3 regions of the Marvinbryantia formatexigens DSM 14469 genome follow, and region 3 is predicted to be linked to each of the others. Evidence: riboswitches for the same ligand, from Rfam matches in the RefSeq annotation. Region 3 holds a riboswitch; each other region holds the start of a gene.
The links. A riboswitch is a leader RNA that binds a small molecule or an ion and turns the genes downstream of it on or off. The one in region 3 is predicted to bind cobalamin.

Region 1: linked by a shared signal. The riboswitch ahead of NQ534_RS12935 (ABC transporter substrate-binding protein) and the one ahead of NQ534_RS19195 (L-lactate dehydrogenase) in region 3 are both predicted to bind cobalamin.
Region 2: linked by a shared signal. The riboswitch ahead of NQ534_RS10495 (ABC transporter substrate-binding protein) and the one ahead of NQ534_RS19195 (L-lactate dehydrogenase) in region 3 are both predicted to bind cobalamin.

The regions. Positions count from the first base shown of each region.
Region 1 covers NZ_CP102268.1:2,753,430-2,758,686, forward strand. The annotation lists gene NQ534_RS12925 (DUF8451 domain-containing protein) at 14-1,150, shown strand; tRNA gene NQ534_RS12930 (tRNA-Thr) at 1,857-1,929, opposite strand; cobalamin riboswitch at 2,140-2,345, shown strand; gene NQ534_RS12935 (ABC transporter substrate-binding protein) at 2,487-4,130, shown strand; gene NQ534_RS12940 (ABC transporter permease) at 4,195-5,187, shown strand; gene NQ534_RS12945 (ABC transporter permease) at 5,177-5,257, shown strand, end outside.
Region 2 covers NZ_CP102268.1:2,202,644-2,207,900, reverse strand. The annotation lists partial or broken gene NQ534_RS10510 (IS1634 family transposase) at 1-1,591, opposite strand, end outside; partial or broken gene NQ534_RS21730 (DUF4869 domain-containing protein) at 1,593-1,784, shown strand; gene NQ534_RS10500 (P-loop NTPase family protein) at 1,791-2,237, shown strand; cobalamin riboswitch at 2,391-2,574, shown strand; gene NQ534_RS10495 (ABC transporter substrate-binding protein) at 2,911-3,957, shown strand; gene NQ534_RS10490 (FecCD family ABC transporter permease) at 3,997-5,022, shown strand; gene NQ534_RS10485 (ABC transporter ATP-binding protein) at 5,036-5,257, shown strand, end outside.
Region 3 covers NZ_CP102268.1:4,105,615-4,110,871, reverse strand. The annotation lists gene NQ534_RS19210 (CoB--CoM heterodisulfide reductase iron-sulfur subunit A family protein) at 1-130, opposite strand, end outside; gene NQ534_RS19205 (4Fe-4S dicluster domain-containing protein) at 137-529, opposite strand; gene NQ534_RS19200 (CoB--CoM heterodisulfide reductase iron-sulfur subunit B family protein) at 526-1,320, opposite strand; gene NQ534_RS19195 (L-lactate dehydrogenase) at 1,399-2,346, opposite strand; cobalamin riboswitch at 2,479-2,674, opposite strand; gene NQ534_RS19190 (bifunctional 5,10-methylenetetrahydrofolate dehydrogenase/5,10-methenyltetrahydrofolate cyclohydrolase) at 2,790-3,638, opposite strand; gene NQ534_RS19185 (cyclodeaminase/cyclohydrolase family protein) at 3,651-4,280, opposite strand; gene NQ534_RS19180 (formate--tetrahydrofolate ligase) at 4,391-5,257, opposite strand, start outside.

The sequences.
Region 1 (5,257 bases), 1.4 Mb from region 3:
TGTCAATGGGGATATGTTCAAAGGCTCTTTTAAAAGGAATAATGAGGGCGATTATCATTGCACGGAGGCGGAAGTAAAGGCAATGCTCCGTGACCAGACCCGCCTGACTTCTGATATGAAAGTGCTGCTGAATCTGGAACTTTCCGATTTTGACCAGGAATCCGTAAAGAGTTACAGGGTGTGGTTCGCAACCAGGCATCCTGACCATGCGTGGACGAAATTGCCGGATGGGGAGTTCCTCGAAATGATTGGCGCTGCCAGTGATGACTGTAAGGATAGGGCACTCCATCCCACCTGTGCCGGACTTCTCATGTTCGGGAAAGAATATAAGATTACAAGGGAGTACCCAGCGTATTTCCTGGACTATAGAGACCATGCAGATCCTTCTGTCCGCTGGACGGATCGGATTCAGTCACAGTCGCCGGACTGGTCTGGAAATGTATTTGATTTTTTCACCCAGGTTTCCAGGAAGCTGCTCCGGCTGCTGAAAGTTCCGTTTAAACTTGTCGATATGGTTCGTGTAGATGAGACCCCAATGCACGATGCGGTCAGGGAAGCATTGGTAAACTGTCTTGTAAATGCAGATTACTTTCTCACCCGTGGTGTTGTGATTGACAGCTATGCTGACAAGATCATCATTAAAAATCCGGGGACGAGTATTGTGGGAAAACGGCAGATGCTTCGCGGCGGCGATTCAGAACCCCGCAATGCAAACATTATGAAGATGTTTAATCTGATTGGGTATGGTGAACACGCAGGCAGCGGTGTGCCAGACATATTTTCAGTGTGGGAAGATGCCGGATATATAGAACCTACGATCGAGGAGTATTTTGGCGAAGATGGACCAAGCAAGACAGTGGTCACATTGCCATTGGTGGAGAAAGGTTCGGTCCTTTTAGGAGAAGAATCAGAAAAAAGACCAGAAAAAGGACCAGAAACCACAAAAAAAGAGAGTGAGATTAAAAGGAGGACAGCTGCTGTATATGAATTAATTGCAAATGACCCATCGTTTTCACGTGCTGAAATTAGTCGGAGACTGCAATTGTCCGATAAACAGGCAAAATTGGCCATAGAGATATTAAAAGAACGCGGACGAATTCACAGAGAAGGTTCTGCCCGGAAAGAAAAATGGATTATAACTGGCGAATGACGTCAGATATTTCGAAGAAACCAGAAAGGGCGCTTACAATTGTGTGAAGAAAGGGGCTGTGAAAAAAGAACGCTTTTAGGCAAAAAATTTAAAAATAAAATTGGCTTGAATATAGATGCCGCAGCCACATAAAATAAAGTTGTGATTGTATTTTGCGGGAGAATCTTGTAAAATGTAATTAGAAAAGCTGTGCATCAGCGGTGGGTTGACACCTAAAATCTGATACGTTTTCCGAACGCAGGTGTCGGAGGTTGACAGGCAACGGAAAAACCTGTTATTATCTAGACGTAGGTGCAGGAGGTTGGCAGACAACAGAAAAATCAATCATGAGAAGGGAATGATCGGTGCTGCGGCGCAGACATTCCCTTTTCTAAACACTTTTATGAAAAATGTCTGGACAGGCGTTTGACGGAAAAGGATTTTTCTTTTTCAAAGGATGGCTCCCCGGTTCAGAAAGTATATGCGATTATCTCTAAAGAATATAAGGAAGAAAAATATTCGGTTCTTGAAAAACTGGATAAAGGAATAACACTGGAAAACAGTTTTTTTTCAGAGGATATTGAGTGCCTGTTGGAAAGAAAAACACTGTGTAGTATTATATAGGAACTGTCTGTAAAGGAAATATACGGAAACAGCGAATCGGCTTCCCGTAGTCTGCCCGTTTTTTATAAAAATAAAAAGTCCGATAAGCATCGGACTTTACAAAAGCTGATGACGGGACTCGGACCCGTGACCTCCTCACTACCAATGAGGTGCGCTACCACCTGTGCCACATCAGCCTGCGCGATTACTCGCTACAGTATGAAATGTTACCATACTCTCACGCGATTGTCAAGCAAAAGATTTGTATTTTTGTATTTCAAAAAATGAAAAAATAACTTCCACTGCAGGGGGAAATATGTGGGTACTTTTTCATTTTAGATGCGCCGTTACGTTTTGAGAATAAGCTTTACAGACGAATGCATTCATGTTATGATAAGTTTGTTAAAAATAAAACACAAAAAAGTTCCGGTGAAGGACATAGATGGAGAAAATCTGTCCGTCATCGGATGAAAAGGGAATGCGGTGAGAATCCGCAGCAGCCCTCGCTACTGTGTAGGGGACGAATTATCAAAGCCACTGATGCGTTGCCATTGGGAAGGTGATAAGGAGGAGGAACCAAAGCCAGGAGACCTGCTTTTTTGTGAGGTATGTATTATTTTCGATGGGAAAATAGATGCATTTGCTGAAGCGGGAAATCATAAGGCGTGCTGTTTTCATCGGGAGACAGTACGCCTTTTTTGATTCTCTTTTCACATATCCGTAATCTGCCCATCATCAAAAAGGAGGACAAAGGATGAAAAAAGCAGCCGGTATATTTATGGCTCTGACAATGTGCGCTACGATATGCACAGGATACCGGCAGGAAGCAAAAGCAGAAGAAACATCAGGAAACCATGTTGAAAATCTGGTTATCGGTACTACGGCTGAAAACAATGTATTTAATGCCCTGACCCAGACGGATGCCTTCGGCAGAATGAATTATAACGGATTTACGCAGGGAGATTTCGTGTACCGTGACGCAAATAATGAATTGCAGCCGTATTTCTTTAAGTCCTTTGAAATATCAGAGGATGGAAAGCAGATTGATTTCACATTCCCGTTGGATGCGGTATGGCATGACGGAGAACCGGTGACAAAAGACGATATTGAATTTACATTTGAATACATGCGGGACGTAAAAAAAGTTGGAAGCTTACAGAATCTGGAGCGGATTGAATTTACGGGCGAGGACAGCGCATCGCTGATTTTCTCGGAACCGGATGCCTACTACTGGATTAATTCCACCTGCAATAATAATGCCTGCGTGTATCCAAAGCATATCTGGGAAGGCGTAGAAGACTATTCATCCGTTACCGGACCGGAAGCTGCCATCGGCTGCGGACCTTACAAGCTGGTATCGGTGGATACGGATGCCCAGACTTCTTATTATGAAGCGGTTTCGGAGAATGCAATCCTTGGCGAGCTGACAGTCGACAGCGTGACTGTACAGAGCTATTCGGATGAATCGACCCTGATGATGGCTATGATGAACGGGGAAATTGACGCTATGTACAATTACGCGAACCCGATTGATGCACCTGTGATTGATACGGTAAAAGGGACAGCGGATATTGATCTGGGAGAGAGTCCTTTCAGCGGATGCTATCAGCTGGAATATGGAAAAGACCGTGCACCGGGCAATGACGAGGCATTCCGGAAGGCAGTGAGTACCGCGCTGAATTATGAACTGCTTGCGTCCACCATTAACGGCGAATATGGTACGGTTCCCGGAACCGGAATTATTCCGCCTACCTGCAAAGGCTATGACGAGACGCTCCCGATGCTTGAATATGATGCGGAGAAAGCAATGGAGATGCTTGATGAAGCCGGATATGTGGATATCGACGGGGACGGCTACCGTGAAATGCCGGATGGAAGCGCGATGGATCTGGCTGTCACGCCGCAGTACAGCTCCAGCATGGACCTTAGAATGCGTATTGCGGAAGTAATCATGCAGAGCCTCGATAAAGTAGGCATTAAGAACCATATGGACAATGACAGCATTACAAACAGTGAGGTCTGGGAAGCAAATATGACAGCAGGAGATTATGATCTGTCTATCACCCTGACGACATCCGGTATGGCATCTTACAGCACCGCATTCCGTTATTTCATGGGCGAGCTCCGGGAAGGAGAATCCTCCTGGATCTGGGGAACCGTTCATGATCCGGAATATAACGAAGCATATTATGCAATGACCGGCGCGACCTCGGACGAGGTTTACATCGAAAACTGCAAGATACTGCAGAAATATATGTCAGATACCAGAGCAGCTCAGGCTCTGTGCTGGGAGACGGCGTTCTTCCCGTATCGCACGGATAAATATGAGGGCTGGACCAACTACCCGTCCTGGGGAGTAATTAACAACACCACCTGGTTTGAGCTTACAACAAAATAGTCAGAAAACGGGGCGCTGCCAGAGTCGCAGCGCCCTGACTGTATGAGCCGAAGGAGAGAGTATTTTGCAAAAACACATACTGAAAAAAACAGTGATTGCCCTGGCAACCATTTATCTGATTATTACAATCAGCTTTGTACTGGTACATATTATGCCCGGCGATCCGATTATTCATCTGATTGGACAGGAAGAATACTATTACCTTCTGGATAATGATCCGGCTTATCTGGAGACACTGATTGAAAAGTACGGACTGAATGACAGTCTCCAGATGCAATATGTAAAATATTTAAAAAGCATTGTCACTTTAGACTTCGGGATTGCCTATTCCAACCAGAAGCCCGTCGTAGAAAATGTACTGAGTGCTTCTAAGTGGACCCTGATGCTTTCCGTACCGGTCTGGATTCTGGGAGGCATCATCGGAGCTGTTCTCGGCGTACTGGCCGGGTGGAGACCCGGAAAACTGTTTGACCGGATTATGACGCCGGTCTTTCTTGTATTGAACACGATGCCCTCAAACTGTTTAAGTCTCCTGCTTCTAATGGTTTTTTCCTATAAGCTGCGTATCTTTCCGATTAACGGCATGGTGTCGGCAGGGACACAGGGCATTGACCGTGTTTTAAGCATTCTTGAGCATATGTGCCTGCCACTGATTATTCTGCTGATATTCCGTATATCCGGCGATTTTATGCTGATGAAAAGCGCGGTTTCACAGATAAGAAACGAAGAGTATATTCTGACGGCCAGGTCAAAGGGGCTTCCCGGAAAGAATGTACTGTTTCTCCATGTCATGAAAAATGCGATGGTTCCGTATCTGACTTCCTTTTTAATGCAGATGGGGAATCTGTTGTCAGGCTCCATGATTGTAGAAGTAGTTTTCGGATGGAAGGGTATGGGGATGCTGATGTACAATGCGGTTCAGAACCGGGACTTTCCCACGGCGCAGTTCTGCTTTCTGCTCTCAGCCGTATGTGTAGTTGGAAGCAATCTTCTCAGCGATATTGTAAATGCGGCAGTTGACCCCAGAATCAAAACAGGAGGTGCCTATGAAGCGTAAAAAGAAAAGAAACCCGGCAATGACGGCAGGGCTTCTGATTATTGGATTTTTCCTGCTGGTCGCTATTTTT
Region 2 (5,257 bases), 1.9 Mb from region 3:
TTTTCATTTGGCTTTTTGTAATGAATTGAAAGTCTGTTTCAAAACCACATGCTTCGTGTAAGGCATCGGTTAGTTTGTCCCGTGTATAAAGTGGCATGAACCCCTGTTCCTGTACATCAGCAAAATTCATGGATTTCAGTTTGTCCAGGATTGTTTCACAGGTATAGGCATTTCCCAAACTTTTTTCAAGGTAACGGTATATGACTAATGCAAGAAAACAGATCAGGAAATGTGCTTTGATACGCACATCGTCATGAAGAAATACAGGTCTTGCTTCAAAATCTGTTTTCATGATGCGGAAACATTCTTCGATTTCCCAACGGCCCTCGCTTACTTTTAAAATATCTTTTACGTCATCATCTAACAAATCTGTAGTTACAGCGTACATTCCATCATAGAGCGCTTCGGTTTCTATTTTATCTGTATCCAGATAATTCTTGATTTTAGCAGCTTCTCCTTCTTCTGTAACTGCAATCTTACCTATAAATCGTGCGGGATCGTTCGGGTTTCTGCGTTCTTTTTTTACTTTCCCGGAATGGAGCATTTTTTCGGCACGCTCTACCTGTGCGTCACGTATTGCTTTCTGATATTTTGCATATTTAGGAGAGTAAGTGACAATGAGACGCTGGTGCAGTGAATGAGGGGTATATGGTTCATCCTTATAATACAGGCCGGCATCATCCTCTGTAAGTCTGGAAAGATCTGCCGGAGAATCATCGGAAACACGTTTAAAGCCAGTTTTGTCCAGTGCCCATTTCCTGTCATCTTTATTCAGCTTTTTGATGGACTGGGTAACAATAAAAGCTCTCTGGCCTGCATGGTTTATTCTTTTAATGGCTTCTGAACCAAGTCCGGCATCACTGCAGTAAATAAATTTTGTACAACCAAAGTCCTGGAGGACTTTTTCTTCCAGAGGTTTTAGTGATGTTTGTTCATTCGCATTTCCGGGAAAAAGGGAAAAAGCAAGAGGAATTCCAGCTCCGTCCATAAACATCCCCATTTGAATGATTGGATTAGGCCGGTGTTCTTTTCCTTTCCCGTATTTTCTCTCCCCATCTTCCTGCTCGATCTCAAAGAAATAGTTTGTACAGTCATAATAAAGTATCTTATCATCTCGTTTTCCGAGAAGATGACTGTTTTTATAAACTTCAGACTGGATGAAATCGCATTCATTTCCCAGGACATCAAGAGCCCGGTATATATCATGTAATTGATAAGAAGGTTTTTCCAGGAATTCAGAAGCTATCTTAAAAGAAGAACGCTTACTTGCTGGTTCCAGAACCCTGGCATAGATCAGATCGGAAAGGATGGCATTGATATCATACTTAAATTTATATTTATCTCTGAGCTTTCGGCAAGTCTTATCAAGCTGGATACGATAGTAAAAGGCTTGTGGAAAAAGATATCCTCCGCGGTAAAAGACCTGCTGACTATAATCCAGCTTCTGGTCAGAGTGAAAAGTTATCTGAACCGACTTGGCCTGCTGTTCTTCTTTGTATCTGAGTGTTTCCAGTCTGGCTTCCTCTCTGGCCCATTTCATGACATCATCGCGGGTAGGACCGTGTTCTGGAAGAAGTTCTTTCAAGGTTCCGGATAACTGCGCAAAATGGATTCTGAAAATAGCGGAAAGCAAAAACCTGACCATCAATCTCCGGCATCTGATGGATTTTGGGAAAGACACAAAATTCACAATCGTTGTCGGGAACAGCGGAGAAATCGTGCATTCGATGAAAGAGCTGATTCCCGTTGCCTCTGAATATCTGAACAAAATGAAACAGGAGTAATATATTATGAAGGGCGCTCACAGAATCATTGTTGAATCAAAGAAAATCCGATACGATTTTACCATTAGAAGAAATATCACCATCCTCACCGGAGACAGCGGCTCCGGTAAAACCGTATTGATTGATTTTATCCGTGACTATAGAAGATACGGTACTGACAGCGGCATTGTAGTCTCCTGCGACCTCCCCTGCCGAACATTAGACAGCGAAGACTGGGAGCGGCAGTTGGAAGGCATATCCGGTTCCATCATTTTTATTGATGAAGGAAGCCGCTTTCTGGCTTCAAAAAAATTCGCGGAGCTTGCTTTGAAATCAGATAACTACTTTGTGCTCGCAACACGGGAAAAGCTGCCAATGCTTCCTTACAGTGTCCGGGAAATATACGGCTTCCGTGAATCCGGAAAATTTCACGAAGCGAAGCAGAAGTACAACGAAATATATAATCTTTATTAATATGGAGCTATTCCAAAAGAAAACTTGCCAGAAGTTATTTATCTTCAAGAATAGTAACAGCCGCCAAAAAAGTCATGCATCTGATCATCTGGGATTAGATAAAATCAACAAAAAAGTTCTCTTGCAAAGCATACAGCTATATGCTATCATGAATTTTGTCGAAACAAAGCAGGTGAATTTCCGTATCCGGAAATGAGAGGGAATCAGGAAAAGCCTGAGCGATGCGGTCACTGTGAGCAGGGAGCTTCCCCGGATATCCATTGCGGCGAATGCCGTGAGAAGGAGGGACAAGCGCAAATCTGTGAGCCAGGAAACCTGCCTGCCTTGTGCGAAAGAAGCTTCCATGCAAAGCATCCTCGCAGATTTGTTCGTATCTACGACACACGCAGCAGTTCCGTTTTCCGGTTCATGCAGCCGGCTGCAAAGCCCGGTCCCAACTACTGCGCACAAAACGATCTGTCTGGTATGCCTGTCTGTGAAGACAGGCTTTTTTGTTGCCATGCATCCGAAGGGAGCTGCCGGTGGCAGGTCCTGGAGGAGCCATAAAAAGTTCTCCAACTTTTCCGGGCATGCATCCAGACCAGGATTCTTTTTTATGGACTTCCAGTAACCAATCACTCATTTCATGATGTTGGGGCAAAAGTCCCGACCATAATATCTATGGAGGTGCAAGATGAAAAAAAGAAACCAATTACTGACACTGATTATGGCTGGCGTAATGGCGCTCTCCCCGGCAGCAGCTTTTGCTGAGGAAACAGAAGCCGAAACACAGGAAGCCGCTGTGGAAACCGAAGCTGCGGAGACAGAAGCTGACGGCACAGAAGCCGCAGATGGCGACGTATTTCCTTTCACGCTGGTGACAAAGGACGACCAGGAGGTCACCTTTACACATGTTCCGGAGCGTGTAATCAGCACCAATCCCAACACCGGAGAGCAGCTTATGGCGCTGGGTCTCGGCGACAAAATTATCGGAACCTGCTATAACAACGCCCAGCTTCCGGAGCAGTACCGCGAAGAATACGAATCAAAGCCGGTTATCTCTGACAACAACGGTTATCCGTCCCTGGAGGTAGTTCTGGACCTGGAACCGGATTTCATTTATGGAAGAAGCTCTGCTTTCAGCGATTCTGACACGGCGATTGCCACACATGATACCTTAAGCGATTACGGCATCATGTCCCTTTCTTCCATTGAAGGCTACAAGCTTGGCTGCGACGTGGAAGATGTTTATCAGGATTTTTACAACCTCGGCAAGATTTTCCAGGTTGAAGACAAAGCAAATGAAATCGTAGACGGTATGAAAGCCCAGATTGCGGCAGTCGAAGAAAAAATCGCCGGAACAGAGGAAGTGCGGGTATTCAACTTTGACAGCGAACGTGACGGCGGCGCCTACACACCCGGAAATAACTTCACCTCAAAGCTGATGCGTCACGCAGGCGGCGTCAATGTATTTGAGGACCTTGAAAAGACCTGGAACAACGTAAGCTGGGAAGCCGTTGTAGAGGCGGACCCGGAGGTTATCGTCATCAATGATTACGGCGATACGACCGCAGACGAGAAAATCCAGTTCCTGCTGGACAACGAAGCCCTTTCCGATGTAACCGCCATCAAGAACGAAAACTTCCTTGTTATCACGCTTCCGGAAGTATTCGCCAGCACCCGTGTGGGCGATACGATTGAAAAATTTGCCCAGGCATTCCATCCGGAGTGTTTTGAATAATTTCATATGAAACGGTTATGTAAATTCATGAGGGAACACGTGGGGATAACCTGCGTGTTCCTGCTAATACTATTGATTCTGTCGATGATTCTTGCCATCGGAATCGGGCCCGTCAGCATCCCTTTCCAAACGGTCTGGCAGGTGGTTCTTCATCATCTGACCGGCATAGGCGATGTTGAAGATATCCGGATGAGCACCCAGAACATCGTCTGGCATCTGCGGACGCCGCGGGTGCTGATGGGCGCTATGGTAGGTTCTGCGCTGACGCTTTCGGGCGTCGCCATGCAGTCGTTTACCAAAAATCCGCTGGCAAGTCCCTATGTGCTCGGCGTATCCTCCGGCGCAACCTTCGGCGCTTCGCTTGCCATCGTCACCGGAGCGCTCTCCTTCCTTGGCGCATACTCTGTCCAGGGCGGCGCTTTTATCGGCGCAATGGCGGCGATTTTAATTGTTTATTACATGGCGAAAAGCGGCAAAGAGGTGGCGCCCATCAAGCTGGTTCTGGTGGGAACGGCTATTTCCGCCATGTTTACCGCATTTTCAAACTTTCTCATTTACAAGGCCCCGGATGACAGCAAAATCCGGGAGGTGACGTTCTGGACGCTTGGCAGCGTAGCCAGTGCCCAGTGGGAAGAGCTTCTTCCCCTGTTTGTGGTACTGATACCGGGCTTTCTGTGCCTGTACGCTCTCTCAACCTCCATGAACGCGCTTCTTATGGGAGAGAGCAGCGCGGTGACGCTGGGAATCAATATCAATCTTGTGCGCAAAATCACCGTCTTTCTGTCTGCGGCGCTGACCGGCACGGCAGTGGCAGTAACCGGCAGCATCGGGTTCGTCGGACTTGTTATTCCGCATATCGTGCGGTCGATGGTCGGTGCGGACCACCGGAAGGTGATTCCGATTTCCACGCTGCTGGGAGCGATTTTCCTGGTCTGGGTGGACGTCGGTGCCAGAATGCTCGACCAGCCCAGCGAAATTCCTATCGGCATTATTACTTCCATGCTCGGAGCACCTGTCTTCCTGTGGATGATACGGGTACGGAAATATTCCTTCGGGAAATCTTAAAGGAGGCGGACCTATGCTCAGTGCAGAAAAAGTAAGCTACCGCACCCGGCAGGTGGAGATTATCCGGGATATTTCCCTCACCGTAAACCAGGGGGAATTCGTGGGCGTCATCGGTCCGAACGGAAGCGGAAAATCGACGCTGCTGAAAAATATCTACAAAATGCTTGTACCCGTTTCGGGAGATATTCTTCTGGACGGAAAAAGTCTTCTGAAAATGTCAAACCGGCAGATGGCG
Region 3 (5,257 bases):
ACATATACTGATAATCCTCCGCATGAACCACGCCCGGTTCCTGCAGAGCCATTTCTACTACTTTCTTTACGTCCACCGTTGCGGCGATGTTGCTTCCGCAATGACAGACAAACACTCCTATTCTCTGCATCTGTGCTCACCTCCTGTATCTTCTGAATGCACTGACTAAAAGCTGCTGCGGAAGCTCCTCATCAAGAAGCTCCGGAATTTCATCCGGCTGCAGATAATCTGCTCCGCGCTCACGCACGACAATCTGTCTTGCCGCGTCAATCAGCTTGCCGGGCTTTACATCCCGCGGACAGCGCTCCACACAGGCAAAGCAGGAAAGACATTTCCAGAGTGTCTTTGACTGTACCAGCGCCTCAATGTTTTCGTGCTGCACATAAGATACAAACTGGTGCGGTTTGATGTCCATTTCATCATATGAGGGGCAGGTTGCGGAACATTTTCCGCATTTCATACATTTTAAAGGATTGACGCCGCTGATTTCCTGAATCAGCTCCGCCTGCTTTTTTGCGGTCTTGTTCACTTCGCCACCTCCTCTTTGACACCGAGCGCCTCTGCGAGAAGCTCTGTAAAATAGTATACCGGAAGCTTTCCGTTCGTGCTCTTGTTCAGATTGTACAGGCACAGGGGACAGGCAGTGATCAGCATTTCTGCGCCGAAGCCGGACGCACTCTCCATAATCGTGTCGCACATGTTCTTTGAAAGCTCTTTTTCCTTCAGGGAAATGTAGCCGCCGCAGCATTCGTTGCGGTACGGGTAAATAACAGGCTCTGCTCCGATGGCATGGATGAAATCCTCGATAATCGTGGGATTTTCCGGATTGTCAAACGCCATCACGCTGCCCGGACGCAGAAGCAGACAGCCATAATAGGCGCCGATTTTTCTGCCCGTAAGCGGATTTACCACTTTTTTCTTCAGTTCATCAAACCCTACGCGGTCTCTTAAAACCTCCAGATAATGCAGCACCGTCGTCTCCCCGGCGTAGGGAGTCTCAAGCTGCATATAATTGTTTGCCCTTGTGCGGATGTCCTCCACATGCTTCATGTCGTCGTTCACGCGCTTGATGACATGATGACAGGCGGAACAGAGCGTAACAAGCTCCTGGCCCTTTTCCTTTGCCTCGTTCAACGCGCGTACAGAAGAAAGCTTCGTGGCAATCTCATCGCTTCCCAGCGGATAAACGCCGCCGCAGCACTGCCAGTTTTCAATCTCCTCCAGCTCAAAGCCGAGCGCACGCGCCGAAGCTCTTGCATAGGCATCCAGGTCTTTCGCCTTCGTCCGCAGGGTACATCCCGGATAATAACTGTATTTCATAGTTCCTCCTACCTTTTTCCATGCAGCAGTCCCGACGGGATGTTCTGCCGCATGTAAACTGCCGCCTCCCGGCAGCGTTTACAGTTCAATCTGTGCAATAACGTCTTTCAGCACCTTTGCGCTTGCACGCAGCTTTTCGATTTCTTCTTTGCTCATCCGCATCGGAACCTTGCCGCGGATACCGTTCGGTCCCACCAGCGTAAGTGTGCTTAAACATACATCGTCGATGCCGTACTCGCCGTGCATCATAGAAGATACGGTTGCAATCGAATCAGAGGACGCTACCAGAGTATCGCAGAGCTTGCAGACTGCAGCGGAAATTGCATAGAAGGTCGCTCCCTTGTTCGCAATAATCTTTCCGCCCGATTTGTGCACATATTCAGTCATGGCTTCGCGGTCCAGCTCCTCTATGTCAGCTCCGAGGGATTTCATTGTCTGATAATACTCATCAATGTGCGCGCCGGAAATATATGCGCCCGTCCACGGAATAAAGGAGGAATCACCGTGCTCACCGAATACGTAGGCATGGATATTTTTCTGTGCCACGCCGAAATGCTCGGAAAGACCGCAGCGCAGGCGTGCCGTATCCAGAAGCGTACCGGAACCGATAATCTGGTTCTCCGGCAGTCCGGAAATTTTCGTAAACACGTAAGTCATGATGTCTACCGGATTGCTTACAATGATGTAAAGTGCGTTCGGCGCTGCCTTTACAATTTCCGGCGTAATCTGTTTTAAGATGTTTACATTTGTCTGAGTGAGTTCGATTCTGGACTGCCCCGGCTTTCTTGCTACACCGGAGGTAATGATTACAATATCGGATTCTCTGGCATCTTCGTATTCGCCGCCGATAATGGATACCGGATCGCGGAAGCAGGTTCCCTGCTCAATGTCCATGACCTCGCCATCAACCTTTTCCTTGTTGATATCAATCAGTACAATCTGTGATGCGATGTCTCTCTGGGAAAGTGTGTAGGCAATCGTTGATCCTACGCTTCCTGCTCCGATAATCGTAATTTTGCTGCTCATAAATGTGTGTTCTCCTTTCTTAGATAGAGGATTTTGGTACAAAAAATGCGTCTGTTCCCATAAGCAGACACACCAAATAAACCATAGGGCTCTTCTACCCTATGACCGTCGGATGCCTGTGCTGTGTCTGGAGCACATCCTGTGTATCAGGCAGGTTTCCTGACTTACAGTTCGCCGTTCCCTTCACCTTCTCACATATCTGGGATGCAATGGTTACTGAAGTTCACTCCCTGAATACAGTGACCAGTTCGCTCAGGATTTTCACCTGATTCCCTCTTTCCAGAGCCTTGCCTTGCAAGACCTCTTCACCTGATACCTCGCTATTCTTTTGCACATACAGAGAATACCACATCGTTATTTTTTTGTCAATACTATTATTGTTATTTTTTTGACAAAAAAAGCGCAGCCCGCAGGCTGCGCCATTTTATCATTGCTCTGATTTTTTATAAGGTTCTCATTGCCGCTTCTACCACATGTCCGACAAGCACGGAGGTGGTTACGCTTCCAACGCCGCCCGGTACCGGGGTGATCGCGTCTACGATCGGTTCAACGGCTGCGTAATCCACGTCGCCGCAGAGCTTGCCTTCCGCGTTTACGTTAATGCCGACGTCGATGATGGTCTGACCTTCTTTTACATACTCAGCGCCGACAACGCCTGCGCGTCCGGCAGCTACGATGATGATGTCAGCTTCTCTTGCAACGGACGGCATATCCACCGTTCTGGTGTGGCAGATGGTTACGGTTGCGTTTTTCTTTACCAGCATCATTGCCGCCGGTTTTCCGACAACAAGGCTTCTGCCGATAACAACTGCCTTTTTGCCGGTGCAGTCGATGCCGTAATGGTCAAGAATCTCCATGCATGCCTGCGGTGTGCACGGCGGGAAACCGATCTTCTTGCCGGTGAATACGCCGGACATCGAAAGGTCTGTCATGCAGTCCACGTCTTTTTCTGCAGCCAGCGCGTTTTCGATAACCGCCTGGTCGAGATGCTTCGGCAGCGGACGGAACAAAAGAACGCCGTGGATCTTGTCATCTTTGTTTACTTTGTCGATCACTGCCAGCAGCTCTTCCTGCGCAACATCCTCCGGAAGGAGGATTTTTTCGCAGGCTACGCCAAGTGTCTCGCAGCGCTTCGTCGCACCCTTCTCGTAAGAAATATCGCTCGGATTTTCTCCTACGCGGATGATTGCCAGCGTCGGATTTACGCCCTTTTCCTGGCATGCGGCAACGTTCGCTTTGATTCTTTCATTCAATGCAGCCGTTACCTCTTTGCCCAATAACTGTTTTGCCATTGTTTTTTCCTCCTATTTAAGTCTCGAAAGAACGCTGTCGAAGATCTCATCCGCCTTTACGGTGTATTCCTCCAGCATTTTATCGCATTTTGCATTCAGCTCTGCAGCGAGCTCTTTGTCCGCCATTGATTTTGTATTGATGTATACGTTAAGGCTTGCGCCCTTCAGCGCCGCCTTGCAGAACGCAACGCCGACACCGGCATCGCTGATGGCAAGCGTGGAGCCCTTTGCAGCAAATTCTGCGATGATATCGATCGCCTCGCAGCATTTCTCCATGATTTCCATAGGAACGGAGCAGGCATCCTTTAATACGACTGCCATAACGCGCGCTTTTTCCGCTTTCTCTTCCTCCGTCTCCCGCGGCATACCGTATGCTTTGGAGAGCGGCTCGAAAACTTCTGCATCGCGCTCAATCAGACGGAGAAAATCCTTCTGAAGCTGGTCGCATTTTGCTTTCAATTCCACCATTTCTGCCTCAACGTCCGCATATTTCTTTTTGCCGACCGTAAGGCTTCCTACCATATTTCCAAGCGCCGTACCAACTGCGCCCACCAGTGCGGAAGCGCCGCCGCCGCCCGGAACCGGAGCCTTTGAAGCAAGTACCTCCACAAATTCATTACATGGTACTGTAGAAAATCCCATTATAAACTACCTCCTGAATTTATTCAGAAAACGCTTGCGTTTTCTGCGCGCCGGACGCCCTTCCTTTTGCGTCCGTGCGCATCCTGCACGGAGTGCTCTGACCCGAAGGGTTAGAATAATCCGGAAATCTTTCCGTTCTCGTCCACGTCGATGCGCTCTGCAGCCGGTACCTTCGGCAGTCCCGGCATGGTCATGATCTCGCCGGTCAGCGCTACGATGAAGCCTGCGCCTGCGGAGATCTTCAGGTTGCGTACCGTTACCTCAAAGCCGGTCGGTGCGCCGAGCTTCGTCTGGTCGTCGGTTAAGCTGTACTGTGTCTTTGCCATACAGATCGGGCAGTGCTCGTAACCGAGCGCGGTCAGCTCCTTCGCCTGCTTCTGTGCGTTTGCTGTCAGAACTACCTTGCTTCCGCCGTAGATCTTCTGTACGATCGCGTTCAGCTTATCCTCGATGGTGCCATCCAGCTCATACGCGAAGGTGAAGTCATTCGGCTGCTCGCACAGTCTCACAACCTCTTCCGCAAGTGCGATACCGCCCTCGCCGCCTTTTGCCCATACTTCGGAAAGCACAACATTTACGCCAAGCTCTTTGCATTTTGCCTCAACAAGGTCAAGCTCCGCCTTCGTGTCGGTCGGGAATGCGTTGATTGCAACCACGCACGGAAGCTTGTAAACATTTGTGATGTTGCTAACATGCTTCAGCAGGTTCGGAAGACCTTTCTCCAGAGCCTCCAGGTTCTCATTGTTGAGATCCGCCTTTGCCACGCCGCCGTTGTATTTCAGCGCACGCACTGTTGCCACGATGACAACCGCGTTCGGCTTCAGTCCCGCCATACGGCACTTGATATCCAGGAATTTCTCGGCACCGAGGTCTGCGCCGAAGCCAGCCTCTGTTACCGTATAGTCAGCCAGCTTTAATGCCAGCTTGGTTGCGGTTACGGAGTTGCATCCGTGTGCGATGTTTGCGAACGGGCCGCC